3 regions of the Nocardioides eburneus genome follow, and region 1 is predicted to be linked to each of the others. Evidence: predicted binding sites of a transcription regulator. Region 1 holds the regulator's gene; each other region holds the start of a gene.
What was found. The regulator LexA, encoded in region 1, represses DNA repair genes until DNA is damaged. The targets are predictions, from matches to a motif close to TCGAACANNTGTTCGA.
Positions count from the first base shown of each region.

Region 1 (10,553 bases):
GGCCCTTGGCCCCTTCGCCGAGTGTGCGAGTCAGGAAGCCCGCCACGAGCGGGATGCCCAGGAAGACGAGGACTGACTTGGCAAGGCCCCACACGGACACGTCGAGGCCGGCTATCTCGGGGAGGTGAAGCCAGCCCGGGAGGACCTGGAGATAGAAGTAGCCGAGCGCGGCGAAGGCGATGATCTGGAAGACCGAGTTGATGGCGACGAGGATGGCGGCGGCTTCGCGGTCGCCGCACGCCAGGTCGTTCCAGATAAGGACCATGGCGATGCAGCGGGCGAGGCCGACGATGACGAGGCCGGTGCGGTAGGCGGGCAGGTCCGGCAGCATCAGCCAGGCCAGGGCGAACATGACCGCCGGGCCGAGGACCCAGTTGAGCACGATGGAGGCCGCGAGCATCCGCTTGTCGGCGGTGACGTGCCCGAGTTCGTCGTAGCGGACCTTCGCCAGCACCGGGTACATCATCACGAGCAGGCCGATGGCGATGGGCAGTGAGACCGACCCGACCTCGACCTTCGCCAGCGCGTCGTCGAGGCCGGGGATGGCACGGCCGAGGAGGAGTCCGAGGCCCATGGCGGCGATGATCCACACCGGCAGGAAGCGGTCGAGGGTTGAGAGGCGCTGCAGGACCGGGGCCTCGGCCGAGGCTTCGACGGTCTCGTGGACGGTGTCGCTCATCGGCATTCCGCGCTCGGGGTGACGGCGTCGCCAACGATGCCGGCCCCGAACAGGTTCGCGACCGCCGCCAGGGCCTCCGGGCTGACTCGGTAGTAGACCCAGGTGCCGCGCTTTGACCGGTCGAGCAGTCCAACCTCGTGGAGCACCTTGAGGTGGTGGCTGATGGTGGGCTGGGACAGGTCGAAGGCGTCGTTGAGGTCGCACACGCACGCTTCGCGGTTCTCATGGGCGGCGACCAACGACATGAGCCGGAGCCGCACCGGGTCGGCGAGTGCCTTGAGGAGCGGCGCGATGCCCTCGGCTGTCTCCTGCGAGAGCGGGGTGGACATCAGTGGTGAGCAGCAGGCGACGGTCTGCACCGGAGTCAGTTCAATCATCGACACGCATCTATGTTGACAGACATCTATGTCCGCGACAACGTCGCATATCGAGATCCATCAATAAGTGCCCGGAGGCTTCCGATGTCTCGCATCCAACTCGCCCTCAACGTCGAGAACCTCGACGAGTCCATCGCGTTCTACTCGACCCTGTTCGGAACAACGCCCGCGAAGGTGAGGCCCGGCTACGCCAACTTCGCCGTCGCCGAGCCGCCGCTGAAGTTGGTCCTCATCGAGAACCCCGGACAGGGCGGCAGCATCAATCACCTCGGCGTCGAGGTCGCCGACACCGACACCGTCGACGCCGAGCAGACCCGCCTGCATGAAGCCGGGTTCGCCTCCGTCGACGAGCGCGACACCGTCTGCTGCTACGCCAAGCAGGACAAGTTCTGGGTCGAGAACTCCCCCAACGGCGAGCGCTGGGAGGTCTACACCGTCCTCGCCGACAGCCCCACCTTCAACGCCACCAGCGAGACCGGTGCCGGCTGCTGCAGCACCGACGCCAACACCGTCCAGGACCTGCCCCAACCCGCCGCCACCGCCTGCTGCTGAGGTTCTGCTGAGCCCGATGGTGCTGCGCGGCGACCTGGGTGCTCGGACACCGTCAGCCCCCACCGTCCGCGCAGCACTACCCGACCTCTTGACTAGCGCGAAGCGGCGAACGCCCCGCACCGACTCTCTCGGTGCGGGGCGTTCGCCGCCTTCAGGCCAATTTCAGCGCGCGCGCCGATGCCGAATCGTGCGACCGCGTCATGCCAATCTCACGAGAACTGGCTGCCGATTCGTGCGCATCCGCCGCCAATTCTGCGAGGTTCGGCATCAGCTGCAGCCGCTGGTGGAGCCGCAGCCCTCGCAGACGTAGCAGGAGCCGGCGGGCCGCATCTTGGTGCCGCAGGTGAAGCAGAGCGGGCTGTCGACCGCCATGCCGCTGATCTGCTCCAGCAGCTCGGCCGTGGTGTGGGCGACCTTCGGCGCTTCGGCTGCCTCGGCCTTCGGCTCGGCCGGAGCCTCGACGACCTCGGCCTCGACCGGTTCGGCGGCCTTCGCCTCCGCGGCCTCGGCCTTGGGCGCCGGAGCGGGGGCCTCGACGAGTTCGGCCGCGGTGGTGCCGTCCTGCTCGAGCGGCTCGTAGGAACCGGTCTCGAGGTAGCGCTGACGCTCCTCGGCGGAGTAGATGCCGAGAGCGGCCCGCGACTCGAACGGCAGGTAGTCGAGCGCCAGGCGGCGGAAGACGTAGTCGAGGATCGACTGGCTCATCCGCACGTCCGGGTCGTCGGTGAGACCGGCGGGCTCGAAACGCTGGTTGGTGTACTTCGAGACGTAGGTCTCCAGCGGGACGCCGTACTGCAGTCCGATCGAGATCGCGATCGAGAAGGCGTCCATGACGCCGGCCAGGGTCGAGCCCTGCTTGCCGAGCTTGAGGAAGATCTCGCCGAGCGAACCGTCCTCGTGGGCACCGGAGGTCATGTAGCCCTCCGCGCCACCGACCGTGAAGGACGTGGTCCGGGAGACGCGGGACTTGGGCAGACGCTTGCGGGTCGGCGCGTAGACGACCTTCTCCACGACCTTCTCGACGACCTCGGCCGGGGCGGCCGCGGTCGAGGCGTCAGCCGAGACGTTGGCGTCCTTGCCCTTGTTGTCACCCTTGCCGTCGGAGAGCGGCTGACCCACCTTGCAGTTGTCGCGGTAGATCGCGGTCGCCTTGAGGCCGAGCTTCCAGGACTCCATGTAGACGTCCTCGATCTCCTCCACGGTCGCCGACTCCGGCAGGTTGACCGTCTTGGAGATCGCACCGGACAGGAATGGCTGGGTGGCCGCCATCATCCGCACGTGGCCCATCGGCTTGAGCGCGCGGACGCCCATCGCGGTGTCGAAGACCTCGTAGTGCTCGGGCTTGAGGCCCGGGGCGTCGACGACGTGGCCGTTCTCGGCGATGTAGTCGACGATCGCCTCGATCTGCTCGGGCTGGTAGCCCAGCTTCTTGAGCGCACGCGGGATGGTCTGGTTGACGATCTGCAGCGAACCGCCCCCGACGAGCTTCTTGAACTTCACCAGCGAGAAGTCCGGCTCGATGCCGGTGGTGTCGCAGTCCATCATGAAGCCGATCGTCCCGGTCGGGGCGAGCAGCGAGGCCTGCGCGTTGCGGAAGCCGTTGTCCTTGCCGAGCTCGACGACCTGGGCCCAGGCCTTCGTCGCCGCCTCGAGCACGTTGCGGTCCACCGGGTTGATGGAGCGGACGGCGTCGTTCGCCGCCTGGTGCTTGCGCATCACGCGCTGGTGGGCCTCGGCATTGCGCTTGTAGCCGTTGTAAGGACCGACAACCCCGGCGAGCTCGGCGGAGCGCTTGTAGCCGGCGCCGGTCATCAGCGATGTGATCGCCGCCGCCATGGTGCGGCCGCCCTCGCTGTCGTACCCCAGGCCCATCGCCATCAGCAGCGCGCCGAGGTTGGCGTAGCCGATGCCGAGCTGGCGGTAGTCGCGGGTGGTCTGCCCGATCGCCTCCGTCGGGAAGTCGGCGAAGCAGATGGAGATGTCCATCGCGGTGAAGACCAGCTCGCAGGCCTGCTGGAAGCGGACGGCGTCGAAGGTGTCGTCGTCCTTGAGGAACTTCAGCAGGTTGAGGGAGGCAAGGTTGCAGGAGGAGTTGTCGAGCGACATGTACTCCGAGCACGGGTTGGAACCGGTGATCCGCCCGGTCTCGGGGTTGGTGTGCCAGTCGTTGATGGTGTCGTCGTACTGCAGACCCGGGTCCGCGCACTCCCACGCGGCGACGGCGATCTTGTGGAACAGCTCGCGCGCGTCGACCTCCTCGATCACCTCTCCGGTCATGCGGGCGCGCAGGCCGAAGCTCTTCCCCTCCTCGACCGCACGCATGAACTCGTCGGTGACGCGGACGGAGTTGTTGGCGTTCTGGTATTGAACCGAGGCGATGTCGCGACCGCCGAGGTCCATGTCGAAGCCGGCGTCCCGCAGCGCGCGGATCTTGTCCTCCTCGCGCGCCTTGGTCTCGATGAACTCCTCGATGTCGGGGTGGTCGACGTCGAGGACGACCATCTTCGCCGCCCGGCGCGTCGCGCCGCCCGACTTGATGGTGCCGGCCGAGGCGTCGGCGCCGCGCATGAACGACACCGGGCCGGAGGCCGTACCACCGCTGGAGAGGAGCTCCTTGCTCGAGCGGATGCGCGAGAGGTTGAGCCCCGCGCCGGAGCCGCCCTTGAAGATGAAGCCCTCCTCCTTGTACCAGTTCAGGATGGAGTCCATCGAGTCGTCGACCGACAGGATGAAGCAGGCGCTGACCTGCTGCGGGGACTGGGTGCCGACGTTGAACCAGACCGGGGAGTTGAACGCGAAGTACTGGTGGACGAGCAGCCAGGTCAGCTCCTCCTCGAAGACCTTGGCGTCGGCGTCGCTGGCGAAGTAGCCATACTCGCGGCCAGCCTTGGTGTAGGTCTTCACCACGCGGTCGACGATGTCCTTGAGGCTCGTCTCGCGCTGTGGGGTGCCGAGGGCACCGCGGAAGTACTTCGTGGTGACGATCGTCGAGGCGTTGACCGACCAGAAGTCGGGGAACTCGACCCCGCGCTGCTCGAAGACGGTCTCACCGGTCTTCCAGTTGGTCTGGACGACGTCCCGACGCTCCCAGGTGATCTCGTCGTAGGGGTGCACACCCTCGGTGCTGAACACCCGCTCGATCTTGAGCCCACCCCCGGCCAGACCCTCGCCCTTGGCGGGCTGAGTGTCTGCGCCGCTCACCGTCTCGGTCATTGACTTCCCCTTGTCCTGTCCTGGATCGGTTGCCGACTTGAATTGAGGCTTGAAACTAAGGCCCGCTGAAACGTGCCTGCCGCTGGGAAAGAGGTTGGTGAGCCCGGGCAGGCTCGCTTCCCCACGGCCTGCCCGGGCAGTCTGTGATCAGCCGCTGACGGCTGACTCGGTCACGCCCGCGCGCAACGCGCGCTCCGTGCGCAGCATGGCGATCTCGGCGACGAAGTCGTCGGCCGACTCGAACGCGCGGTAGACGCTCGCGAAGCGAAGGTAGGCCACCTCGTCGAGCTCGCGCAGAGGGGCAAGGATAGCCATCCCCACCTCGTGGCTGGGCACCTCGGCATAGCCCGCACTCCGGAGCGTGTCCTCGACGGCCTGCCCCAGACACGCGAGCTGGTCCTCGGTCACCGGGCGGCCCTTGCAGGCCTTCCGCGCGCCGGAGACGGCCTTCTCGCGGCTGAACGGCTCGGTCGCACCCGAGCGCTTCAGCACCGTCAACTGCATGAGCTCGACGGTGGAGAACCGCTTGTCGCACCCCTGGCAGACACGCCGGCGACGGATGGACCCGCCGTCCTCCGCAACGCGGGAGTCGAGGACCTTCGTGTCGTTGTGCCGGCAGTACGGACAGTGCATCTCGATCCCCCTCCTTGACGTCACGGCGCCGGAAATGCCATTCCCGACTGTGGATGGAACGGCATGAGCTGTGGACAACCAGCAGTTGCCTGTGCGCAACCCCGCATCCCTTGTGGAACTAGATGTGGAGAACTACACCGGTGTAACTACTAGATGTAGTGGCTACCGTACGCCGGGCCCGGCGCGGTTCGCAAGAGGGCGTCGACCTCCTCGGCGTGTCGCGCAGGCCGGCCCGGCGTGTCGCGCTCGCGAACGTCGTTCGATGCCCTCTTCGCCCGCTCTGGCCAAGACCGACGACCGTCCGTTCGGCACGACTGTGGACGACGCCGCGGCGCGCCATCGTCCGGAGAACGGCCGCGCTCCGCAGCCGACTCGTGCCGCTTGCACACTCCGCCCCGGGGATCAGCGAGAATGTCGCCGTGGCATCGAGGGGCAGGTCCGCAGGCAAGCGCGCAGGGGCACGACGGGGACCCCGCCAGAGGCATGGGCTCGACCGTCGCGTCCTGCTCCTTGCGGGCGCCATCACCATCGCGATCATCGCGTGGGGCTATCTGGTCTACGCCGCCATCGACTTCGGTGGCGACGCCCGCGACGGCGAGGGCCGCGCCTGGGCCTTCCTCGCCCTCGCCGCCGTCGGCGCCGTCGCCTGCCTCTTCGCCGGTCTCATGCTGCTCGCTCGCCTGGGTCGAGCACTCGGGCTGACCTCCGGCCCAGCGCCCGCATCGCTCCCGCCCGAGACACGGCCATCCGACCCTACGGCGGCCATGCAACCCCAGCCCGCACCCGATGACGACCCCGGGACGCCCGCGCCGACGACTGCACGCCGGCACCGCGCCGACTGACACTCCCCGACGAACGAGGGGTGGGACCGCGCCTCCCGGCGGAGCCCCACCCCTCGTCTTCCCCGTGCCGCCGCCAGCCGGGGTCGAATCGGCTGGCGGCGGTCTACGTCCCGGCGAGCGCCAGCGCCCACCGGGTCAGTTCGGGATCCGGAGGGTCTGGCCGGCGATGAGCATCCCGGAGTCAAGGCCGTTGAGGTCCTTGATCGTCTGCTCCATCGAGCGGATGTCGCCGCCGTCAGCGGCATCGGAGGCGAGGTCCCACAGCGTGTCACCGGTGCCGACCACGACCGTGCGGGTCGAGACGCCCACACCCTTCTCCTGCGAGGCGCCCGAAATGCTCGCCCCGACGAAGCCGACCGCCATCACGGCCAGGAGCGTCACCACGAACACGACCACACGCCCGCGACGGGTGAGCCGCACCGTGGAGCGGCGCGGGGCGGCGTACGGAACGTGGGCGAGGCTGAGGGTGCTCATCGGAAGCTCCTGGGGAAGTCGGGTCCGCTGGGGCGGTTCGACGCGATGTCTACCGGCGGCCACCGACAGTTCTCATCGACCGCTGCTGCGCGGCGACCGCGGGGCCGTTCGACCAGACATTCGATCGAACACATGAGCGAGACTAGATCACCTGTTCGAACAGAAGCAAGGCCTTGCCGAAAAAGCGTTCGAACGGTGGAGGTCGACACGCTTCGAACAGATGTTTGAACTCGCCCGGCCGGCGGTCTACCGTTGAGGCATGACGAAGCCCAAGTCGACCCGAGAGTCGCCGAACGGCGTGCGCGAGCTCCCCGACGGTCCGCCGGACGCCACGGGTCTCACCCCCCGCCAGCAGCGGATCCTGGCCCATCTGCGCGACTGCATCGAGAAGCGTGGATATCCGCCGAGCATGCGGGAGATCGGCTCGGCGGTCGGGCTGACCAGCACCAGCAGCGTCGCCCACCAACTGAAGGTCCTCGAGCAGAAGGGGTTCATCAAGCGCGATCCCCACCGTCCCCGGGCGCTCGAGGTCTTCCTGCCGGAGGTGCTCGCGGCGCGCAAGGCGATCTCCGCGGCCGAGGAGACCCCGTTCGACGAGACGGGCGTCGGAGACTCCCGTCCCGACGCGGCCTACGTCCCGATCGTCGGACGCATCGCGGCCGGCGGGCCGATCCTCGCCGAGCAGCAGGTCGAGGACGTCTTCCCCCTGCCCAAGCAGCTCGTGGGCGACGGGACGCTCTACCTCCTCCACGTCTCGGGCGACTCCATGGTCGACGCGGCGATCTGCGACGGCGACTACGTCGTCGTCCGGCAGCAGCCGACCGCTGAGAACGGCGAGATCGTCGCCGCGATGATCGACGGCGAGGCGACGGTGAAGACCTTCCAGCGCAAGGGCGGCCAGGTCTGGCTGCTCCCCCACAACCCGGCCTACGAGCCGATCGACGGGACCCATGCCACGATCCTCGGCAAGGTCACGGCGGTGCTGCGGAGCCTCTGACGCCCGGTGGCCGGGCTTGTCGCGCCGGTCCCGACGTCCACGTCGGGGCCGGCGCGCGCCCGATCTGAGGCTCCGTACCCCACGAGGGGTATTCCCCGAGTCGGCCGCTGCTCCTCATTGGCTAGGGTGATCCGGATCGACGGAACTTGCGGGGGCAGCGTGCACGACGAGGGCATCACGAGCGGCGACATCGCCGGTCGGTCCGTCGCCGACACCGGGTCGGCGGTGCCAGGCATCACGGTTCAGCCGTCGGTGGAGCACGGCGTCCTGCCGCGCACCCTGTGGCAGCGCCTCGCCGGCGTGCGCGCGGGCATCCGCGAGCTCATCTTCGTCACCGTGCTCTACATCGCCTACACGTCCTCGCGACTGCTCGCGAGCAACAACATGGCGGAGGCCAAGAGTCGGGCCCGGCAAATCCTCAGCATCGAGCGCGCCGTCGACCTCGACTGGGAGCACGGACTCAACCAGTTCTTCGTCCACCACGACCTGATCGGGCTGCTGGGCTGCTACTGGTACTCCACCGCCCACTACATCCTGACCCTCGTCGTGCTCGTCTGGCTCTACGCCCGTGGCCGGCACCGCTATCTGCCGGCACGGCGCGCGCTGGTCGTCGGCACCGTCCTGGCGCTCGCGCTCTACCTCATGCTCCCGACGGCGCCTCCGCGCTTCTTCCCCCACCTCTACGACGACGTGCTCCTGCTCCACTCCGACCAGGGCTGGTGGGGGGCCGACGCGTCGGCGCCGAAGGGGATGGGTCATCTCACCAACGAGCTGGCGGCGTTCCCCTCGCTGCACTGCGGCTGGTCGCTCTGGGTCGCGATCGTCGTCTGGCGCAACGTCCGGAGCTGGGTCGTCCGCCTGCTCGCCGGTCTCTCCGCCGCGGCGACCGCGATCGTCGTGGTCGGCACCGGCAACCACTGGACGCTCGACGTGATCGTGGGATGGATGGTGGTCATCGCGGGTGTCGTGAGTGTCTCGGCGTTCAGCCAGCGGCCTATAGTGCTGGAGGCCGCATCTGCGGACGAGGACCACTCGAAGGGCCGCCGAGTCGGCGAACCGTCGCGGTAGGCGTCCGGATCCGGCCCGACCTGTCGTCGACTGTTTGGTACTCGATGCCTTCCTCTCGCTTCCCCGCCCTGTCCGCCCTCGCCCGCACCACCCTCCTCGCCGTGATCGTCTCGGCCGGCGTGGCCGTCACCGTGCCGGCGTACGCCGGACCCGCGGGCGCCCCGGGCTCAGGGAGCTCGAGCTCGCCCTCCGTGATCGCGGGGCTGACGCTCACCGAGCGGACCACCACCCTCGCCGCGCGCCGGGCGCTCGACCAGGCGGCCGACGTCCTCGCGCCGAAGTCCGCACGCCGGGCGAAGCAGACGCTCGTGCACGGGCGCGACGCGACGATGGCGCTGGCGAACCTCTACGTCCACCGCGACCAGATGTCGGCGAGCGACCAGTCGACGGCGTCGCGCATGCTCGCGCGCCCCACGCCGGGGAAGCGGCTCTGTAGCACCAAGGTGCCGATCTGCATCCACTGGCTGACCAGCGGTGACGACAAGTCCTCCTGGGCCTGGGTCAAGCAGGTCCGCAGCGTGATGGAGAACGTCTACGCGCGCTACCACAAGGCGGGCTACCGCCGGCCGGTCGGCGACGGCGCCGTCGGCGGCAAGAAGAACTACGTCGACATCTACCTGCGCGACGTCTTCGACCAGGGCTACTACGGCTACTGCGCCCCGGACGGGAAGCCGGCGAACGCACCGCAGGGCTCGACGACCGCCAAGGCCTACTGCGTGCTCGACAACGACTACGCCCACCGGCAGTACCCGGAGAACACCCCGCTCCAGAACCTCCAGGTGACCGCTGCCCACGAGTTCTTCCACGCGATCCAGTTCGGGTACGACGCCGGTGAGGACCTCTGGCTCATGGAGGGCACCGCCGTCTGGGCCGAGGACGAGATCTACAGCGCGGTCAACGACAACCTGCAGTACCTCCCCTACGGCCAACTCCGGCGTCCGCGCACCCCGCTCGACAAGCAGACCACATACGGCGTCTACGGCAACTGGATCTTCTTCCGCTACCTCTCTGAGCGGATGCCCCGGAAGGTCGGCGGGATGCCGCTGATCCTGCGCCAGATCTGGCAGCACGCGGACAGCACCAAGGGCAAGAAGAAGAACGACTACTCCATCCAGGCCGTCGCCGACGCGGTCGCCGACCGCGGCAAGCTCTTCCGCACCCTTTATCTCCAGTTCGCCGAGGCCAACCACCACCCCTGGCGGGCCTACCGCGAGGGCCGGGCCAACAAGTACCCGATCGCGCCGATCACGAAGTCGGTGACGATCCGCCCGGCCTCCTCCAGCGCGAACGGGGCCTACACCCTGCAGCACCTCACCTCGGCCTCCACCCGGTTCGTGTCCCACAACGTCCCGGCGGGGCGGAAGCTCCGTGTCCAGGTCCACCTGACGCGTCCGGGCATGCAGGCCGCGATCGTGACGGTCTACCTCAAGTCCGGCGCGCTGAAGAAGTACCCGGTCAAGGTCAACGGCCGCGGGAACGGCAGCGTGGCGGTGCCGTTCGCGACGAAGACCGTGCAGAAGGCCGAGCTCACGCTCGCCAGCGCCGCCCGCTCCTACACCTGCTGGAAGGGCACCGGCATGTCCTGCCACGGCAAGCCGAAGTACGACGCTCTGCGCGACACCTGGAAGGGCACGCTCGTCAAGGGCTGAGCCCGACGCTGGTACGACGGCGGCCCGGTGCCCCCGATCAGGGGCGCTGAGCCGCCGTCGTCCGTCCGG
Region 1 is NZ_JBFPJR010000042.1:13,538-24,090, reverse strand. It holds gene arsB (ACR3 family arsenite efflux transporter) at 1-679, opposite strand, end outside; gene AB3X52_RS17480 (ArsR/SmtB family transcription factor) at 676-1,056, opposite strand; gene AB3X52_RS17475 (ArsI/CadI family heavy metal resistance metalloenzyme) at 1,141-1,608, shown strand; gene AB3X52_RS17470 (vitamin B12-dependent ribonucleotide reductase) at 1,876-4,821, opposite strand; gene nrdR (transcriptional regulator NrdR) at 4,969-5,454, opposite strand; gene AB3X52_RS17460 (hypothetical protein) at 5,874-6,296, shown strand; gene AB3X52_RS17455 (LysM peptidoglycan-binding domain-containing protein) at 6,432-6,770, opposite strand; gene lexA (transcriptional repressor LexA) at 7,030-7,767, shown strand; gene AB3X52_RS17445 (phosphatase PAP2 family protein) at 7,927-8,835, shown strand; gene AB3X52_RS17440 (MXAN_6640 family putative metalloprotease) at 8,880-10,484, shown strand; gene AB3X52_RS17435 (ATP-dependent DNA helicase) at 10,522-10,553, opposite strand, start outside.

Region 2 (10,553 bases), on a different contig from region 1:
CGACCGGCGGTAGTGCCAGCCGGCGGGGTGGAGCGTCATGAGTCCTTCAGCACGTATCCGATGCCACGGACGGTGTGGATCAGGCGGGGCTCGCCGGCGGCCTCGGTCTTGCGGCGCAGATAGCCGACGTAGACCTCGAGCGAGTTGGCCGTCGTCGGGAAGTCGTAGCCCCAGACCTCCTCGAGGATGAACGCCCGCTCCAGCACGCGGCGCGGCCGGCGCAGGAACATCTCGAGCAGCGTGAACTCCGTCCGGGTCAGGTCGATGCGACGCTCACCGCGAGTGACCTCACGGGTCGCGACGTTCATGGCGAGGTCGGCGAAGGTGAGGACCTCGTCGTCGGCGCCCTCGGCCGGCACGGCACGGCGCAGCAGCGCTCGGAGCCGGGCCAGCAGCTCCTGCAGCGCGAACGGCTTGGTGAGGTAGTCGTCGGCGCCCGCGTCGAGCCCCTCGACGCGGTCGCCGACCGAGTCGCGCGCGGTGAGGACGATGATCGGGACGTCGTTGCCGGCGGCCCGCAGCGCCTTCGTGGTCTCGATGCCGTCGAGCCTCGGCATCATGATGTCCATGACGACGACGTCGGGGACGTGACCGGCGATCCCGGCGAGCGCCTCGGCCCCGTCACCGGCGAGCGCGACGTCATAGCCGTTGAACTCCAGCGACCGGCGCAGGGACTCGCGCACCGCCTTGTCGTCGTCGACGACGAGGACGCGAGGCTTGTTCACGGCACTGGTCACGCCCCAAGCGTGCCATCCCAGGCTGAGGTCGCGCTGAGAGTGGGACGCGAAACGGCATGGCCTAGCCTCTCGTCATGACCTCGTGGTTCTCCTCGCCGTCCGACGCCGCGCAGCGCCTCGAGGGCGTGGGCTACCTCGCCGACGCGGCGACCGCGACGACCGCCTACCTCGCCGGGGCGCTGGAGAAGCCGGTCCTCGTCGAAGGGCCCGCCGGGGTGGGCAAGACCGAGCTGGCGAAGGCGGTCGCGCGCGCGACCGGGGCCGAGCTCGTGCGGCTGCAGTGCTACGAGGGGCTCGACGAGGCCCGGGCGCTCTATGAGTGGAACTACAAGAAGCAGCTCCTCCGGATCCAGGCGACGTCGTCGGCGGTGCTCGACCGGGAGGGCGCCTGGGAGCAGACCCACGACGACATCTTCAGCGAGGAGTTCCTGCTCACCCGGCCGCTGCTCACCGCCATCCGCCGGGAGGAGCCGACGGTCCTGCTCGTCGACGAGGTCGACAAGACCGACGTGGAGGTCGAAGGGCTGCTCCTGGAGGTGCTCAGCGACTTCCAGGTGACGATCCCCGAGCTCGGCACCGTGGCCGCCGTACGACGCCCGTTCGTCGTCCTCACCTCGAACGCCGCCCGCGAGCTGTCGGAGGCGGTCAAGCGGCGCTGCCTCTACCTCCACCTCGACTACCCGGGTGTCGAGCGGGAGCGGTCGATCGTGACGTCGCAGGTGCCCGACCTCGACGACAAGGTCGCCGCGCAGCTCGTCGCCGTCGTCGCGCGGCTCCGCGAGCTCGAGCTCAAGAAGGCGCCCTCGATCGCCGAGTCGGTCGACTGGGCGCGCACCCTCATCGCGCTCGAGATCGACGACCTCACCGAGGCCGCCATCGGCGAGACGCTGGGCGTCGTCCTCAAGCACGTCTCCGACCAGGAGCGCGCGATCAAGGAGCTCCGGCTGCGATGAGGCCGCGCGGATGACCCTCCTCGACCGCCACCTCGCCTTCCTCCACGCCCTGCGCGGCGCCGGGCTGCCGGTCTCGCTCGCCGAGGACCTGGACGCGGTGGCCGCGATCTCGGCGATCGGCTGGTCCTCCCGCGAGACGGTGCGTGACGCGTACGCCGCCGCGCTGGTGAAGAAGCAGTCGCTGCGTCCCACGTTCGACGCGGTCTTCGAGCTCTACTTCCCGCGCCTGGTGGGCGAGGGCGCCGCGTCGCTCGGGGACGCTGACGAGGCCGGCGACGAGGGCGAGCCGCCACCGGTGAAGGACGGTCCCGAGGCGCTCGACGCGTTCCGCGGCGAGCTGGAGGAGGCGCTGCGCGCCGACGACACCGAGCGGCTCCGGGCGCTGGCTGCGGAGGCGATGGCGCGGTTCGGCGCCATGCCGGGTCGTGGGCCGGGGCTGAGCTCGTGGTCGTCCTACACCGCCCTGCGGCGCGTCTCCCCGGAGGAGCTGGTCGCCAGCCTGGTGGCCGGCCTGCGCCTGGCTGGCTGGACCGCGGAGGAGGCCGAGCGGACCGTCGGTCGGAGGGTCGGCGAGTTCAGCGGGATGGTCGAGGCCGACTCCCGTCGGCGGATCGTCGAGGAGCGCGGACCTCAGCACCTCGTCAACGTCCACGTCACGCCGACCCTCGACCGACTCGACTTCCTGCACATGCGGCGCGCGGACGTCGACCGGCTGCGGCGCGAGATCTACCCGCTGGCGCGACGGCTGGCGGCCCGGCTCGCGCGCGAGCAGCACACCCGGCGCCGTGGTCCGCTCGACATGCGCCGTACGATCCGCTCCTCGATCGCCTCCGGCGGGGTCCCGCTCGAGACGCGCCACAAGCCGCGGCGGCCCCACCGCACCGAGCTGGTCGTGCTGTGCGACGTGTCCGGCTCGGTCGCCAACTTCGCCTCCTTCACGCTGCTCCTCGTCTTCGCGCTGCAGGAGGTGTTCAGCAAGGTGCGGGCGTTCACGTTCGTGGACACGGTCCATGAGGTCACGCCGTACTTCCGCCCGGGCGGCGACCTCGCGGACACCATGACGCGGCTGGTGCAGGCGTCCGAGCACGCCGCACTCTTCGGCCGGACGAACTATGGTCGCGCCTTCGCGACGTTCGCCGAGGAGTACGCCGACGCGTTGACCCCGCGCTCGTCGTTGCTGATCCTCGGCGACGCACGCAACAACTACTCCGACCTCCGGCTCGACGCGCTCCGCCGCATGGTCGACGCGTCGCGGCACGCCTGGTGGCTCAACCCCGAGGCGCGCCGGCAGTGGGACACCGGCGACTCCGAGGCCGCGCGCTATGGCGCGCTCGTGCCGATGGTGGAGTGTCGCAACCTCACCCAGCTCTCGGAGTTCGTGCACGACATCGCGTAGGCGGCGAGCCCGAGGCCGCGCGCTCAGGCCACGAGGCCCTTGTCCTCGAGGTTGACCCGCGCGTTGTGGGCCGACCGCGCCGTGAGCGCGTCGTAGATCGGGATGCCCCCGAGGAGCCGGGCGAGCAGCATCGCGAGCGCGACCGCGCCGAGCATCGGCGGAAGCCAGGTGACCGAGCCGGTCATCTCGGTGGCGAGGATGAGTCCGGTGACCGGCGCCTGGACGCTGGCGGTGAAGAACGCGGCGAGCCCGGTCAGGGCGAGGGCTGCGGCCATCCCCGGCGCCAGCGTCGTCACCTTCGCCGCGACCAGCCCGACCAGGAGACCGCTCTCGGTGCCGAGCACGAGCATGGGAGCGAACAGCCCGCCTGGCGTGTTCGCGGCGTAGGAGACGACGCCGAGGGCGAAGCGCACCGCCAGCATCAGGACGACGGTCGCGACGGCCCCGTGACCGAGGAGCGCGTCCTGGGTCAGGTTGTCGCCGCTCCCCACCCAGCCCGGGGCGAGCCAGGCGAGCAGCCCGACCGCGGCCCCGATGGCGAGCGAACGGACGACCACCGGGACGCGAGTCGTGTCGACGAACCGCAGCCCGGCCATCACGGCGCGGTTGTAGGCGACGCCGAGCACTCCGCAGAGCAGCGCGACCATGACCACCAGCGGCGCCTGCGACAGCGACGGGGCAGGCAGCGTCGGCATGGTGAAGACGAGGTCGTCGGCGTGGAGCAGGTGAGTGGCGGCGAAGCCGGAGCCCGACGCGGCGAGCGTCGCCAGCGATGCGCGCGGGTCGAACCGCTTGAAGAGCTCCTCGAGGACGAAGACGCCACCGGCGATCGGCGCGTTGAAGGCCGTCGCAAGACCGGCGGCCGCGCCGCCCGCGACCACCATGCGGAGGTCGTCGCGACCGAGCCGGGTGACACGGGCGCACACGGAGGCGACGACCCCGCCCATCTGCACCGACGGCCCCTCGCGCCCGAGGGCCAGTCCTCCGCCGATCGCGAGCAGCCCGCCGACGTACTTCACCGGAAGGATGCGGGCCCGGCCGGGATCGGCCCGGCCCTCCACGATCGCCTCGACCCGAGGGATCCCGCTGCCTTCGGCATGGGGCTCCATCCGGTGGACCATGAGCGCGGCCGCCGTCGTCGTGGCGGCCACCACGAGGAGGAGTACGGCGAAGCCCAGCACGGACCGGTCGTGCGCCCACCCGATGAGGTCTCCGCGGAGGCTCGCGGCATGCTCGAGCAGCAGGCCGAACGTCGAGGCCACGACCCCCGTCGCGGCGCCGGCGATCGACGCGACGACGACCAGCCGGAGGGTTCCCGCGCTCGGCCGATCCGCGCCCTCAACCACCCTGACGACCACGATCCACCCATCCCGACGCGGCCATCAACACGGCAGGAGGATATCGACTCGCCTCAGGATCGACCGCCTCAGGATCGGCTCCCTCAGCGTCGGCCCTCTCAGCGTCGGCCCTCTCAGGCGGCGTCGGCGAGGCTCAGGTCGACGAGCCACTCCACCGGCGCCACGTCATCGGTGTAGACCCGGCCGCCTCGCAGCCCCGGCTCGAGACGGTCCGCGGTCGCGCCGACCACCTCACCGAGGTCGTGCGGGATCCGCGGGACGGCGGCGCGGAGCCGGTCGGCGGGCGCCGGGCCGGTGCTGCCGACGAGCACGGAGTTGGTCGGCTCCGACGGGTCGCGCCAGACATGATCGGAGCCGAAGGCGGTCGCCATCGTGGCGGTCAGCACCTTCTCGAGGGTGTCCGACCGCTCCGGATGCGCGGAGTTGACCACGAGGACGCCGCCGGGCGTCAGGTGGGCCTTCGCGAGCGCGAAGAACTCCCGCGTGGTCAGATAGAACGGGATGTAGGGCTGTCGGTAGGCGTCGACCATGATCACGTCGAACTTCCGGTCGGTGGTCTCCAGCCAGGGCCGGGCATCGGCGGTGTGGGTGTGGAGGCGCGAGCCGCGCAGGTCGAAGAGCCGGCGACCGACGTCGGTGAGCGCGCCGTCGATCTCGACGGCATCCACGCGGGTCTCCGGCAGGTAGTGGCCCAGCTGCCGCGCCGTCGTCCCGGCGGCACTGCCGAGGATCGCGACGGAGCGGGGCATCCGGGCGCCGGCGTACGCCATCGCGAGCATCTCGTCCCAGTAGTTGCCCGTCAGCCACTGGCCGGGGCGATAGACGGAGTGCACGGCGTGGCCCTCGTTGAGCTCGAGGAAGCGGGTGCCGTCGGGCTCTTCGACGACGCGGGCGTACTGGTAGTCCGTCTCGCCCTCCCAGATCACCTGCTCGTCGCCGCCGGCGGCCTTGACCGTGCCGGTCGGGAGCGCGAGGAGGCCGAGGATCACCAGGGGTACGACGGCCGCGACCGCCCAGCGTCGGGAGAGGTGCGGCAGCGCGGCCAGAGCCATGGCGGCCGCGAAGATCAGGAACGTCCGGCGAGTGCCGACGACGGGGATGAGCAGCAGCGCCGCCAGGAACGTCCCGACCAGCGAGCCGACGGTGGAGATCGCGTAGAGCCGGCCCGCCGTACGACCAGCGTCGGCGACGGCGTTGACCCGCAGCCGGACGGCGTACGGCGACGCCATGCCCAGCAGGAGGAGCGGGATCGCGAGCAGGACGCCCACCCCGACGAGCGATCCGACGAAGGTGGCCGCGCTCAGCTGGTCGACGGCGCGCACGGCCTGCCGCAGGAACGGTCCGCTCACGAACGGCACGACGGCGAGGAGCGCCGAGGCGACCAGCACGATCCGCGCCAGTCCGGCCGGGTTCGGGTTGCGGTCGGCCAGCCTCCCGCCGAGCGAGTAGCCCACCGAGAGCGCCACCAGCACGATCGCGATCGTGTTCGCCCACACGATGGTGCTGGCCCCGAACCAGGGCGCCAGCAGCCGGGCCGCGGCGATCTCGGCCCCCAGCGTCCCGGCGCCCACGGTGAAGACCAGGAGCTCCAGCGCGCGTCCTCGCAGCCTCATGCTCGTGAACCTATCCGTGGGGTGGCTGTCGCGCTGGGCGGTGCGGGTCTTGGACCGAAAGCGCGGGCTCGGGTTTCGGGCGCCGTTACGCCGGGGCCGTGGCCGGTGCGAACTCCCTCCACAAGGCGTCGAACACCTGTTCACAAAAGCTGACGATGGGCGTAGGATCGGGCCATGGCCCAGGGCCAGGGTGCTGGCCGGTGAGGTGCCGGCCTGGAAGGCGAGGCTGGTCGCGCAGCGCACCAAGGCGTTGTGCCCCGACGCGGCCGCGTTCGTCGACGTGGCGGTCGCCCCGCGTGCGGAGCGGTTCGGCTATGCCCGGCTGGACCGGCTGGTGGCCGAGGCTGGCGCCCGGTTCGCCCCCGACCTGAGCGCCCTGGCCGATGCCGAAGCCGCCCAGGGTCACCACGTCACCCTCACCACCCGGCCCGACCCGGGCATCGGCGTGGACACCATGGCCGGGCACGCCTACCTGGAGGCCACCCTGGATCCGGCCGACGCCCTCGACCTCGAATCCGCGGTCGCCGCCATCGCCCACGGCCTCCTCGAGGACCAGCAGGCGTCGAACCTCACCCTGGATCAGCGCCGCGCCCAGGCGCTCGGCGTCCTGGCGCGGCACTACACCGCCGGCCAGGCCGGCGGGGTCGCGCGGGTGGTGCACCTGTACTGCCACCTGTCTCCCGGGGAGGGCACCGGGCTGGTCGCGGTGGACAACCTGCAGACCGTGGTGCCGCTGGAGCGGGTCGAGGCGTGGGCCACCACCCCGGGCACGGTGGTCAAGCCGGTCACCGTCATCGACCTCAACCAGTCCCTGACCCACGACGGCTACGCGCCCTCGGCCCGGCAGCGCGAGCAGGCCTACCTGATCGCCGGGGTCTGCGCGTTCCCCGGCTGCGAGAAGCCCGCGATCCCCACCGGGCGGCTCGATCTGGACCACATCACGGCCTTCGACGCCGGGGGCCAGACGAGCACCGAGAACCTCGCGCCCCTGTGCCGCGGGCATCACCGCGCCAAGACCCACGACGCTTGGAGCTACACCCAGATCCACCCCGGCGAATACCTCTGGCGCTCACCCCACGGAGCGCACTACCTCCGACACCACGGCGGCGGCACCACCACCATCACCACCGCCGACACCGGCTGACGCGTCGTAGGGTCAGCGGGTGCCCGATGCTCGCCACGTCATCACGGAGCGACTCGACCTGTCGGCCATGTCCCTGGACGACACCGAAGAGCTCTTCCCGATCTTCTGCGACGAGCGCACCTGGTGGTACGACCCGCCCGGCCGCCATATCGACATCGAGCAGACCCGCCGTTACGCCACCGTGGCCGCCGAGCGCTGGAGCGCAGGACTCAGCTACTGGACGGTCAGGCTGCGGGCGACCGGCGCCGTGATCGGGTCGGGCGGCGTCCAGCGCCACGAGGCTTGCAGCTGGAACCTCAACTACCGGCTGGCGCCCGACGCACAGGGTCACGGCTATGCCACAGAGCTGGTCCGCGCCGCCCTCGACGCGGCCCGCGCCGCCGACCCGAACAGCGCAGTGATCGCCTGGATCGACGCCCACAATGTGCCGTCACGACGCGTCGCTGAGCGTGCGGGTCTCATCGATCACGGTGTGCGGCCGACCCCGAACGACGGGCGGCTCCGGGTGGCGTACGCCGACCGTGCGCTCGAGCGCGAGAACGATCCGACGCGGCGAGAGGCCCAGGCTTGACCTTCCCCCGGCGGCAGACCCGAGTGTGAGCGCATGACCGACGATCCACGCCCCGGCGAGCTGATGGCCATCGGCGACTTCGCACGCGCCTCCGGGCTCACGCCCAAGGCGCTGAGGTTGTACGACGACCTGGGGCTGCTCCGCCCCACGCGGGTCGATGCGTTCACCGGCTACCGCTGGTATGCGCCCCGTCAGCTCGAGGCGGCTCGGCTGGTGGCGTCGTTGCGGCTCGTCGGCATGCCACTCGCGCGGATCCAGACCGTCATCGGCCTGCCGCCGGCGCGCGCAGCGGAGGAGCTCGAGTCCTACTGGCGGCAGGTCGAAGCCGACACCGCGTCGCGTCGGCAGGTCGTCAGCGACCTGCTGGCACGGCTCGGGAAGGAGACCAGCATGCCCAGCACCACCACGACCCTCGCCGCGGCGATCGGCGTCAGCCACCGGCAGGGTGGCCGGCGCAGCCAGCAGGACGCCGTCCTCGCAACGCCGGAGATCCTCGCCGTCGCCGACGGCTTCGGGGACCGGGACGACCTCGCCGGCGCGGCGCTCGACGCCTTCGCCACCGGTGGCTTCCCAGCGGCGCGCGCGGTCGCGTCGAGCGCCGGACCGGCCTCCGGGACGACGCTGACCGCCGTACGCCTGGACGGCACGACCGCGCGGCTCACGCACGTGGGTGACGGCCGGGTGCATCTCGTCCGGGACGGTCAGGCCACCGTGCTGACCCGTGACCACACCATGGTCGCCGCACTGCTCGAGGCCGGTGAGCTCACCGAGGACGAGGCGCGGTCACACCCGCACCGCAGCCTGCTCAACCGCGGGCTCGGCGGCGGTGCCGGGGCGGAGGACGCGGCGGAGGACGGTGTCGAGGTCGTCGCCGACGAGGCGCTTGTCGACCTGCGGTCCGGCGACCGGCTCGTGCTCACCACCGACGGCGTCCACGCCGTCCTGGGGGCTGACCCGTTCCGCACGCTGCTGATGGCCGAGGCGACGGCGCAGCAGGTCGCCGACGCCCTGGCCGCGGCCGTCGAGAGCGCCGGTGCTCCCGACAACCACAGCGTCGTGGTGGCCGACCTCAGCGAGGCTCAGGCGAGGTAGCCGAGCTCGCGGATCCGGTCGAGCTCCGCCCGCAGCTCGGGGTGCGGCGCGGAGTCGGCCGCCCGCGCGCCCAGGACATACGGGCTCTCGTCACGCGCCGCGGTGCCGTCGTAGACGACCGTCAGGCGATGGGAGGACCCCGCGTTGATCAGGCCGCCGAGCAGGGCGACCGGGTCGGCGCGGTCCTCGAGCGAGAGCACGCGGGTCGACTCCGGCACCCGGGGCGCCGCGGCAGACGGAGCGCCCACGGTCACCACCTGGTCGATGTTGTACGACGCCGGCGGCTCGGCCGCGAGCGCGGCCGCCGTGGCACCACCGGCCGCGGCGCCGACCAGCATGACGTGGGCCCCCGGGGTGACGGCCTTCTCGATGGTGCGGGCCGCCTCGGCGGCGTACGAGCTGACGTCGCCCGACACGAGGCGCAGCCGACGCTCGGCGCCGTGGGCATGGGGCCCGGGGAGGTAGGCGATGTAGCGTCCCGACGCGGTCGGATGGACCGACACGGCGGACGTGACGCCCTCGAGGGTCGTCATGAGCTCCTCGAGGGAGCGAGGCACGGCGAGCGCATCGTCGGCCGGGGAGGGGGCGGCCGGGGCGGCCGGAGAGGCGTCGGACGTCGGGGCCGGGTCGCTGACGAGCTCGCCCGCGATGTCGCGGACCGCGAAGCCGATGTCGGCGGCGAAGGGCTCGACCGAGGCCGCCCGCAGCCCACCGGCGGCAGCGAGCGCGGCGTCCTCGCCCTGCGGCAGCCCGGTGGTGAGCAGCGAGCGCAGCTGCAGGGACTCCAGGAGTCCGCCACCGGACGCGATGTGGTCCATGAGCTCGGGATGCTCCTCGGCGAGCTCGCCGAGGTAGGCCGTGACCCCGTCACGGTCGAGGGCATCGGTCTCGATGAGGCCGGCGGACACGAGCGACCCGCCGAGCTCGACCTCGGGAGCGAGGTAGCCGATCGCGCGGCCGGCGACGGCGCCGAGGCTCTTGTAAGCCGCGGTCTGCAGCTCGTCGATCCACTGATAGGTCAGGACGGTGGCCCGGACGACGAAGGCGTCCGCGTCGAGCTCGACACCGCGGTTGAGGAGACCGTGCTTGCCCGAGGTCGCCGCCAGGATCTCCTCCTCGGCCACGGCCCAGGTCTTGGGGGAGAGCTCCGCGGAGTCGCTGACGTCGGGATCGCGGAGGATCTCCGGTCCGAGCTTGGCCCAGGAGCGCACCTGCTCACCGGCGGCGTCGAAGGAGTCGGCCAGCCGGAGCATCGCGTCGTACTTGTCGAACGGCGGGGTCGGTGGCGTGGTCATCGGATCACCTCCGCGAGGACGGGAGCGAGCTCGGGGCCGAGGTCGGAGGGCTCGACGCGGGTGACCGTCAGCATCGGCTCGCCGTCGCGGACGACGGGACGCAGCGCGCGCCATCCGTCGCCGACCAGCGTCCACGACACGACGCCGATCGGCGCCGACTCGGGATCGCTGACCGAGGCGACGATCGCCCGGAGCCGCCCACGCGACTCGCTGGTGAGTGCGGTGAGGACGGTCGTGAGCGTGGCGTCGCCGGAGGTGAGCACCGGAACGAGATCGCCACGCCCGGCCCGGGTCGCCTCGAAGACGGCGTCGGCCAGCCCGAACGGCACCTCGAGATGATCAGGGACCTGCGAGGTCGTGAGCGAGATGTCCTCCGGGAGGGCCGGGGTGCGGC
Region 2 is NZ_JBFPJR010000014.1:67,224-77,776, reverse strand. It holds gene AB3X52_RS10035 (ATP-binding protein) at 1-39, opposite strand, end outside; gene AB3X52_RS10030 (response regulator transcription factor) at 36-737, opposite strand; gene AB3X52_RS10025 (AAA family ATPase) at 812-1,690, shown strand; gene AB3X52_RS10020 (VWA domain-containing protein) at 1,701-3,086, shown strand; gene AB3X52_RS10015 (chloride channel protein) at 3,110-4,432, opposite strand; gene AB3X52_RS10010 (spermidine synthase) at 4,558-6,057, opposite strand; gene AB3X52_RS10005 (HNH endonuclease signature motif containing protein) at 6,263-7,201, shown strand; gene AB3X52_RS10000 (GNAT family N-acetyltransferase) at 7,221-7,772, shown strand; gene AB3X52_RS09995 (MerR family transcriptional regulator) at 7,806-8,864, shown strand; gene AB3X52_RS09990 (hypothetical protein) at 8,852-10,159, opposite strand; gene AB3X52_RS09985 (ESX secretion-associated protein EspG) at 10,156-10,553, opposite strand, start outside.
Region 2: a site for LexA is predicted at 6,186-6,201, ahead of AB3X52_RS10005 (HNH endonuclease signature motif containing protein). Genes of this name have one in related genera too.

Region 3 (10,553 bases), on a different contig from region 1:
AGACGGACTGGTCGGCGCCGGCGAGGAAGGGGTCGAGGGCGGCGCCGTAGGCCTCGGTCCGGCCGCCGGCGAAGGGGATCGTCCAGAGGCCGTCGCGGAGCTGCAGGCGCCCGGCGTGGCGTCCGATCGTGGCGATCGCCCGGACCAGCCCGAGCAGGCCGCCGGACTTCATCGCGAGCCGGGCGAGGGTGGCGCTCTCCACCGGGCCGCCGAGGATCGCGCGACAGACCTCGTGGACCTGGTCGACGTCGAGGATCGGCGCGCGGACACGGACCGCGGGCGCGAGCCCCGGCACCAGCGAGTCGGCGCGCACGGGGTGCTCCGGGCGGCTGGACGTCACCGCGACGACGTGACGCTGCCGGTGGACGGTCAGCAGCGCGCCCACGCTCTGGGCGTCGAGGTCGTCGGCGTCGTCGACCACCACGACGACGTTGCGCCCCCTGAGTTGCTGAGTGAGCGCCGTCGACATCTCGCCGACGGTGCGGCGCGGCGTCGGGGCGGTGGCCGGACCGATGCCGGCGGCCACCAGCGCGCCGAACGGCTCGCCGCGCCACGCCGGGTTGCCGAAGATCCGCAGCACCGTCGCCCCGCCATCCTCCAGCCGGTCGGCGACCAGGCCGAGGAGCTCGCTGCGGCCCGAGGCGTGCGGACCGAGGACGTGCACGCTCAGCCCATCGGCGACGTAGGTCGCGATGTCGTCGACCGTCCCCGCCAGCACACCCTCGCGGTCGTGCACTGCCATGTCCCACCTCCGGCCCGCCCTGTGCTCCGACGATATCGCCCGGTGCGCCGGCATGTCCGGATCGCGGAGCGCCGGGGGATACGCAGAGCCGCCCGGCGGCGTACGTAGTCGGGCCGATCGGGCCCGAAGCGGGGCCGCCGTGGAGGTGGACTGAGGGTGCTGCCCGCCGGCGAGGCGGGCGGCACGCCCCCGCGGCGCGCACCTGACGCCCCCTGGCGCACCGCGGGGTCCCCGCGACGTACCTGGCGAAAGGCTCGAGATGAGGCGCTCACGAACGGTCGGGAGAGCGCAGGTACGCCGCTGGAGCGCGCGCGGGCTGCTCACCCTCCTGGCCGCGGGCGCGCTCGTGCTCTGCGCGAGCCTCGGCAACGTGGCGGCCTACTACTCCGACTCCGTCGCGTCGCGTACGTCGGCCGCGGCCGGCGACATCGGCGTCCGGGTGACCACCACGGTGGCGCCCGCGTCGGTGTGGACCGACGACGTGAGCAGCGAGATCATCGACGAGATCGTCGATGCCGTCCTCGACGAGTACGTGACGTCGGCCCTGCAGAGCACGGCGCGGCCCCTGGTCGAGGCGGCCGTCGAGGCCCAGATCGGCGCGTTGATCTCAACGATGAACGTCTACACACTCACGGTGGAGGTCGACAACACCGGCACCATCAGTGAGGACGTCGACCTCGGGCTCTTCGACTACTTCGACAATGTCGGCACGACCGATACGCCGGAGCAGGGCGGTGTCGTCGTCTCGACGGACGACTCCCCGCTGGACGTCGCCATCGCCTCGTTGGTCGCCAACGTGAGCATCGACGTCTCCATCACTGCGTTGGTGGACATCTCGGTCGACCTCTCGACGCTGTTCCCGGCGCTGCCGGGCACGGTCATCGACGACGACACCCCCGACGACAGCACGATCGCGACCGACGCGGACGGTCCCTACCTGGGGCAGACGGCCGACGTCGCCCCGATCACCCTGGGGCCGGCCGGCTCCGACACCTCGTCAAAGACGCTGACCTACACCGTGCTCGTCCAGGCGAAGGACCTCGTCGACCTCGGGATCGTCACCTCGGCGGACCCCGAGCTCAACCTCACCCTCGGCGCGACCGCCGAGGCGACTGGTGTGAACGCCGGGGTGGACACCGGCTGGACGGCGCAGCACGAGGACTGGGACGGCACGCTCGTGCACGTCGACATCAACAACCCGCCGGTCATCGTCGCCACGACGACCGAGGACCGGACCCCGTTCGTCGGCCAGATCGGCGACACCGCGGCCGGACAGCCGACGGTGAGCGCCTACCTCGCCGGGCTCTTCAGGGCGACCGACACCGAGGACGGCAATACGGCGATCACCCAGGCCATCACCGTCACCAGCGACTTCGTCGCCGACGTCGCCGGCGCCTACACCGCCACGGCGAACGTCACCGACAGCGGGGGGAAGAGCGCCGACCCGGTGACCCAGACCATCCAGGAGTGGAACTTCACCCAGGTCGCGGCGGGGCAGTACTTCGCCCTCGCGCTCGACTCGCGGGGTCGCGCGTGGGGCTGGGGGATGAACACCTACGGCCAGGTCGACGGGTCGGGAAGCACCACCTCGCCGGTCACGGTGCCCCAGGTCATCCAGGGGCTGCCGAGCGGCAAGAAGGTCGTGCAGGTCGCCGGTGGGAGCCAGTCGTCGTACTTCCTGATGGACGACGGCAGCCTCTACGCCCTCGGCTACAACATCGAAGGCGAGCTCGGGAACGGGAAGACGACCAACAGCGCCACCCCCGTGGCGGTCAGCCTGAGCGTTCCCGTGAAGAAGGTCAGCGCCATGCGGACCGCGGTCGCCGCCCTGGGCACCGACGGGTCCGTCTGGACCTGGGGCGCGGGCGAGCTCGGGCAGCTCGGGACCGGAGACGTCCTCAACCGCTCCACACCGAAGGAGATCGTCACCTCGGGTGCGGTCGACGTCGGCCAGGGCTACTACAACGGCGCAGCAGTGCTGGACGACGGCACCATCACCGCGTGGGGCTACAACAGCGTCGGTGAGCTCGGGGCAGGCACGGTGGACGGCCTCTACCACACGCCGGCGCTCGTCGCGGGCGTGAGCAACGCGGCCACGCTCTCGGTGGGTGGCTTCTTCACCGTCTACCTCACCAGCGCGGGCGATGTCTGGGGCTTCGGCAACAACGACAGCAATCACTTCACCGCGGGCACGACCGGTTATCGCGTCCCGACCGAGGTGACGGGCGGTGGCTGGAGCAGCGCCGCCCGGGTGGTGGCGGGCTACGACTTCACGCTGGTCCTCGCGGCGAGCGGCGACGTCTACGGCATCGGCGTCAACGACTTCGACCAGCTGCTGACCGGGGCTCCGGTCTCCCAGCCGGCCTACGTGAAGTCGGCCATGGTCTCCGGCATCGGCGGGTTGGCCGCCGGGATCGACACCTCGGTCCTGCTGAAGGCCGACGGCTCGATGATCTACACGCACGGCTACGGAGCCGACGGCGAGATGGGCAACGGGACCGCGACGTCGCTTACCGGCTCGACGATCGGGAAGATCTCCCTCACGCACGTGTACGACGACGGGACCGTCCCCGACGTCACGGCGGCCGCCACCGGGCTCACGCTCGATCCCGGCTCGGTGCCCTTGTTGCCGTCGTTCGCGACGCCCGAAGCGAGCGAGGAGCCGAGTCCCACCGCTGAGCCGTCGCCGAGCGCGACCGCCAGCCCGAGCGCTGATCCAAGCCCGAGCGCGACGGATGACGAGCTCACGGACGAGAGTCCGCCGCCCTCGGCCGCTGCCGAACCTGGGACCGACGCCGGGCCCGCGGATACCGGCTCCGCGGATACGGGATCGACGGACGCGGACGCGTCGCAGGACGACCAGGCCGAGGCGGACCAGACGGAGTCCGACGAGGCGGCGGCCCAGGCCGGGGGAGCGGCCGAGGAAGAACAGGCGCAGACGGACACGGGGGAGACCGGCAAGCAGGACGCGCCGACCTCGCCTGCGTCGCTCAGCGCCTCGGTCGCCCCGCGACCGGAGGACGGCTCGGAGGCAGCGCCGGTCCCCGTCGTACCGACTCCGTCGTCGTGACCAGCTGCCAGGCACCGAAGCCCACCGTCCGCGGTACGTAGCCGCGGGCGGTGGCTACGTAGAGGGGCCGGAGCGCCCCGCAAGGCCTCCGAGGCGGGCTGATCCTGAGGGTGCGGGAGGCCCCGGGAGGGCGGCCCGGGGGAAGCAAGCGCCGACCCACACGAGTCACACGCAAAGGAGCGATGAGAACGATGACTCGGCAAGAGGAAGACCGTCGCAAGAGCCGCAAGGGCTGGATCGGACTCGGCGCCATCGCCGTCGCCGGTGCGCTCGTGGTCGGGCTCGGCTACGCGTACTTCAGCGACACGATCGCGGGCGAGGGTACGGCTACTGCCGGCACGCTGGACATCACCGGCGAGCTCACGGTCTACCAGAACGGCGTCGCGGACGCCGACGGCACGATCGAGAACTTCAACCCCGGCGACGTCCTGACGATCTCCGGGGACATCGCCAACGAGGGCAACAAGGAGGCCTGGATCCGGACGCTGGTGAGCGGGACGGCCGACGAGGGCATCGCCCCCTACCTCTACGTGTACGCCGGCGAGACGGTGCCGACGCAGACGACTCTGCTCGGCACGGAAACCGATGCGCTGACGGGCGTGGACGGATACATCGGCGACGCTGACGATCTCGCCGACGGTATCGCCGATCCGGCGCTGGTCATCGCCGGCACCGGGAGCGCGGCGGAGACCACCGAGGCCACCACCACCGAGACCGGTGAGTACTCCTCGAACGTCGTCATCTACTTCGACAAGGCAGCGACCAATGAGGCCCAGGACCAGGATCTCAGCGTCACCGTCGACGTCCAGGCGATCCAGTACAAGAACAACACGACGCTCGGGAACGTGAACTGGGACAGCGTCGTCGACACGGCGTTCTCGCTTCCCGCTGACGACGGCGACACCGCGTAGTTCCACGCCCCCGGCGGCCACGGCCTCCCCGTGACCGCCGGGACCCCAACAGCAGAACCCTTCTCCTTCCTAGGCAGGCAGCGATGAGGAACCAGAACCGGATAGCGGTCCTGAGCCTCGTCGCTGTCCTGCTTTCCATGCTGGCCACGGTGCTGGCGCTCGGCGTCGGCGTCGAACCCGCGCATGGTGCCGATGGCTCCGCCGAGCGATCAGCGGTGCTGGTCATCGATGACAACCGGGCCGCGGTGGAGGGGGTCGTCTTCGACGCCCGCAACGTCCACCCCGGCTATCGCCGCAGCTTCGACATCACGGTCCGGAACGACGCGAACGGCGTGGCGACGCTGACCTTCGCCGGCTTCGGGTTCACCGGACGCAACGCGGAGGACCTGCGCGAGACCGCCACCGTCACCCTGACTCACGAGGGCGAGCTCCTCGGCACCGGCGGTGCGGGTTCTCAGCGACTCAACGGCGCAACGGTCGTGATCGGTGCCGGCCGCACCACGCGCCTCACCGCCACGCTGGCGCTCGACAGGAGCGTCGGCAACGAGGCCCAGGGCCAGCGCCTGCACGTGGTCTTCAAGTTCCAGGTGACGGGCGGGACCGCGCCGATCGAGGGAGGCGTGGCGCCCGACGGGCAGCCGTTGACCGGCCCGGCGAGCGTCACCACGCTGCCGCCGACCGGGGAATCGCTGGACGGCTTCCACCTGCTGGTGGCCGCCACGCTGGCGACGCTCGCCGCCATGCTGGGATGCCTCGCGTTCGCCGCGCTGCGACCGCGCCGCGACGAGGACCAGCAGTGAACGGCGTACGCGCCCTGCGGGCGCTCTGGCGGCTGGTTACCTGGCTGCTGCTCGGAGCCTGCCTGGCATGCCTGGCCAGCGCCGTCTGGTGGGTCAGCGTCGGGAAGCACGACGACGGGGCCGACATCGCCGGTTATCGGCCCTACGTGGTGGCCTCCGGATCGATGGCGCCAGCCTTCGAGGTCGACTCGTTCGTCCTCACCCACGACCGGCCCTTCGACGAGGTACGCAAGGGCGACGTGATCGCCTTCCGGGCCGGTGGGATCGGCGGGCGCACCGCGCTGCACCGGGTGACGCACGTGGAGCACGCCGACGGGCGGGTCGCCTGGGTGACCGTCAAGGGCGACAACAACACGCACCCCGACGGCGTGCCGGTGACCCGGAAGGAGTACCTCGGCACCGCGGTCCTGCACACCAACGCCACCGCAGTGGTCATGCAGCAGCTGCACGCGCCGCACGGGGTCCTCCGCGTCGTGGTCGTGCCGCTCGCCGTCGTGGTCCTCGTCTGGGTCGGCGGCCGACTCCTGCTCTCCGGGCGGCGTACCGTCGTCGGGCGCAGCGCGGTCGTCCTCGCGCTCACGCTCGGCCTGCTGGCCTCGGCTACGGCGTCGTACGCGATCTATCTCGACCGAAAGCAAGACTTCGTGACGACGACGCTCGACGGCGTCGCGACCCGCTACGAGACAACGGCGGCCAGCAGCCGGCTGACGCTCGAGTCGACCAGCGTCAACGGCACCATCGACATCCCTCGGATCGAGGTGCACTCACCGATCATCGAGTACGTCGCCGCCAGCTCGCTCAACCTCGCCATCACCCACTACGCAGGCCCGGCGCTCAACCAGCCCGACAACGTCGTCCTCGCCGGACACCACGCGTGGGGCAACCTCTACTTCACTCGGATCGACCGGCTCCGGGCCGGCGACGTCATCTGGGTCACCGACTCGGCGCGCCGCCGCGTGAAGTATCTCGTCACCGGTCACCGCCAGGTGACGCCGGACGACACCTCCGTGCTCCGCCAGCCGAAGGACGGCAAGCGCCACCTCACGCTCATCTCCTGCACCTACGACCTGCGCAACCGTTACATCGTCGATGCGGTTGCGGCCAAGGACCTCGCCGCGGACCAGGCGCCCGCGACGCGCGCGGTCAGCCCGGTCGACGTCGCCGAGGCATCGATCTGGCCGGACTACTCGCTGCCGGCCGCGGTCGGGCTCGGGATGCTCGGGCTGGGTGGCGGTGCTGCCTACCTGGCCGCGCGGGGTGTGCGGCGCACTCACTCGCGGGGTGCTTCCGGCGACTGACTGTCTCGTTGGCTTCCAGCGTGTCTGGCTTGGTCGACGAGTTGGCGTGTTCGGCTTGGGTGCCATTCGGGTGGCTTGCGGACTTCCGGCCTTGGTCCGCCTTGCGTCGGGTGCACTTTCCCGTGTCTGGGTTTTTGGCATGCGGTTTCCACAGGGTCGAATCTTTGCTCGGAAACTGTCGGTGGTCGGGTCTAGTGTCGCTGGTGTGAGGAGCTAGTCCCGTGTACGCCGCCGAGGGGGTGCCCGCTCGTGACCGAGGAGTCGACCACGCCGCTGCTGCTGGCCTGCGTCCAGGTCGCCCGCGACGCCATGGGGAAGGCAGCGGTCGCGGAGCCGGTGTTCTTGAGTGCCGCGCAGAAGCAGGTGGTGCTGCGGGAGCTGGCCGCGCTCGAGGCCCAGGTCGCCGCCGCGCGGTTGCGGGTGCTGGCCGTCGCGGGCGATGTCGCCGAGGAGGTGGGGGCGCGCGATGTCGGGGACTGGTGCGTCCACGAGCTCCAGGTCGATGGGCGCGACGCCCGCGCCGACCTGAACCTGGCCCGCGGACTCGAGCAGCGCTGGGAACACGTCGCCGCCGCGCTGGCGGAGGGCCGCTGCTCACTGCCGCAGGCACGGGTGATCGCCCGCGCTCTGGACGACCTGCCCGACGACCTCGAGCCCGAGACTCGTGCCGCCGCGGAGACCCATCTGGTCGACCTCGCCGGGCGGTTCACACCCCGCCAGCTGCGCCGGCTGGGGGCACGGATCCTGGCCGTGGTCGACCCCGACCGCGCCGAGGACGAGCTCGGCAAACGCCTCCTCGCCGAGGAGGAACGAGCCGCCCGGAAGACCAGCCTGACGATCAGTGACCTGGGCGACGGCACCTGTCTGCTGCGCGGCCGGGTGCCGCACGCCACCGGGACCCGGCTCAAGACCTACCTGGAGGCGTTCACCCAACCCCGACTCGCCCAACTCACCGAGGAAGGACGGGCGGTGTCCTACGACCGGCTCCTCGGCCAGGCCTTCACCCAGTTCCTCGAACGCATCGATCCCGACCGGCTGCCGCACCACGGCGGCGACGCCACGACCGTGATCGTCACGATCCCGATCGACCAGCTGACCAACGACCTCGGCACGGCCGTGATCGACGCCAACGCCAACGCCGCCGACGGTGAGGGCGGAGACCTGTCGGCTGCCGAAGCTCGCCGACTCGCGTGTTGCGCCGGCATCATCCCCGCCGTCCTCGGCACCCACTCCGAAGTCCTCGACCTGGGCCGCACCACCCGCCTGTTCACCCCCGCCCAACGCAAAGCCCTCCGGATCAAGCACGCCACCTGCGCCGCCGAAGGCTGTTCGATCCCCAACACCTGGACCGACGCCCACCACCTCGACCCCTGGGCACAAGGCGGGAACAGCGACCTACGAAACGCCGTCCTGCTCTGCGGCCACCACCACCGACTCGCCCACAACCCCACGTTCACCACGACCCGCCACCCCGACGGCACCATCAGATTCCACCGCCGGACGTGAGCCGCCGAGTGCGGTGCCGATCCGCGTCTGTCGAGATGCGGCAAGAGTGACGAGCCTGCCGCCGCGAACTGTGACGAAGAAGCGCCGGCCAGCGAGTGAAGCGCCCCGGGTTTCGTGGAGGCTCGGTTAGTTGGTTCCGGCCCCTGCTGGCCCGCACCCGCCGTACGCCGGATCGCCGCGATCACGGTGTCGTTCGCGCTCGGCCACTCCATCACCCTCGCCCTGGGGCGCTCGGCGTGCCCGTGCCCCAGCAGTTCGTCGAGGCAGCGATCGCGGTGAGCAGCCAGGTGGTCGCGGCCCGCACCAGCAGCTCACGGCCGGAGACGCCGAGGCGACGACCGGCGCCTACGACGCAAATGTCGTCATCTACGTCGACGAGGCGTCGACCAACGAGGCGTGAGGCCGCGAGGAGCCCTCGGGGAGACCACCCCGGGGGCTCCTCGGCATTCGAGGTAAGGGCATGGCTCAGCCGGTGTCGGGCTGGGTGTGGTGGGTGCCGGGGTCTCGGATGGTCGTGGTGCCGGGGGTGATGCCCGGCGACACGGCGCGAGCCGCGTGACCGACGAGACGCCCCGCTCGGTCGCCCCGGCAGGGCAGGATGAGAAGAGACGATGACACTCCGAGAAGGGAGCACGGTCATGAGCAGGATCCTGGTTGGCGTCGACGGCTCGACGGCGAGCGACGCGGCGGTGAGGTACGCCGCGGATGTGGCCGCCCGGCACGGCGCCGAGCTCCACGTGGTCCACGTCGTCACGGGCTACTCGTCGCTCGTCCCCACGGCGGTGCAGGGGCTCGAGGAGGCCGGGCAGGCCGTCCTCGCGCAGGCCCTCGACCTGGCGAAAACGCTGGTCGACCCGGGCCAGATCCGCGGCGAGTTGCTCCATGGCCAGCGCCAGGCCGCGCTCCTGGAGGCCGCGAAGGGTGCCGACCTCGTCGTCGTCGGCTTCCAGCCGCACTCCACCCTGGAGCGGCTCGTCACCGGCTCCACCACCACGGCGCTCGCGGCGGGCGCGCACTGTCCGGTGACGATCGTCCCCGACGGCTGGGAGGGCAACGGCCGCGGCCGCGTGGGTGTCGGCATCAAGACGGTCGACACCGCCGGCCCGCTGCTCCGCAAGGCGCTCGGGATCGCCCGGAAGCGGGGTGCCCGGCTGGAGATCATGCACACCTGGCACCTGCCGACGACGGCGTACGACGCCCTCATGCTCCCCGACCAGCTCGACACGGAGGGGTGGACCGACGACATGCGCGCCGCGCTCGCCGAGGTGTGCGACCCGGTCTGTGCGGAGTATCCCGAGGTCGAGACGACCACCCGGGTTCTGGAGCGACACCCGGCCGCCGCGCTCGTGGCGCTGGGGGAGCAGGTCGACCTGCTCGTGCTCGCCCGCCGGGCGCGCCTGTTCCCGCGCGGCCACCTCGGCGGTACGGCGAGGGCGATGCTGCGCGAGGCGCCGTGCCCGATCCTCGTCGTACCGCCGCCGGGGGAGGACGAAGAGCCCGACCCGCTGGTCTAGACCGATCTCGCAATGTGAGCAACCAGTCCTGAGCGGACCCCTGGACGACACCCCGCTTCCGAGGGTTGGGAGGGGCCGGGATAGTGGCTGACGTGGACAGCGTTCTGGACCTCGCCCGGTGGCAGTTCGGCATCACCACCGTCTACCACTTCTTCTTCGTGCCTCTGACGATCGGCCTGTCCGTCCTGGTGGCGGTCATGGAGACGATCTGGCTGCGCACCCGCTCGCAGGAGTGGCTGCGGCTCACCAAGTTCTTCGGCAAGCTCTTCCTGATCAACATCGCGATGGGGGTGGCGACCGGCATCGTGCAGGAGTTCCAGTTCGGCATGAACTGGTCGGACTACTCCCGCTTCGTCGGTGACATCTTCGGCGCGCCGCTCGCCGTGGAGGCGCTGCTCGCGTTCTTCCTCGAGTCGACGTTCCTCGGGCTGTGGATCTTCGGCTGGGACAAGCTGCCCCGGCCGCTGCACGCCGCCTGCATGTGGATCGTCCACCTCGGCACCCTGGCGTCGTCGTGGTTCATCCTCGCGGCCAACTCGTGGATGCAGCACCCGGTCGGCTACCACTTCAACCCGACGACCGGGCGCGCCGAGCTCGACGACTTCGGCGCCGTGATGTTCAACAAGGTGCAGCTCGGTGCCTTCCCGCACGTCATCCTGGCGGCGTACATGACGGGGGCGGCGTTCATCCTCGGCATCAGCGCGGTCCTCTA
Region 3 is NZ_JBFPJR010000029.1:10,147-20,699, forward strand. It holds gene AB3X52_RS14940 (helix-turn-helix transcriptional regulator) at 1-742, opposite strand, end outside; gene AB3X52_RS14945 (RCC1 domain-containing protein) at 1,002-3,812, shown strand; gene AB3X52_RS14950 (TasA family protein) at 4,004-4,723, shown strand; gene AB3X52_RS14955 (hypothetical protein) at 4,807-5,523, shown strand; gene AB3X52_RS14960 (signal peptidase I) at 5,520-6,821, shown strand; gene AB3X52_RS14965 (HNH endonuclease signature motif containing protein) at 7,071-8,327, shown strand; gene AB3X52_RS14970 (universal stress protein) at 8,966-9,841, shown strand; gene AB3X52_RS14975 (cytochrome ubiquinol oxidase subunit I) at 9,934-10,553, shown strand, end outside.
Region 3: a site for LexA is predicted at 6,978-6,993, ahead of AB3X52_RS14965 (HNH endonuclease signature motif containing protein). Genes of this name have one in related genera too.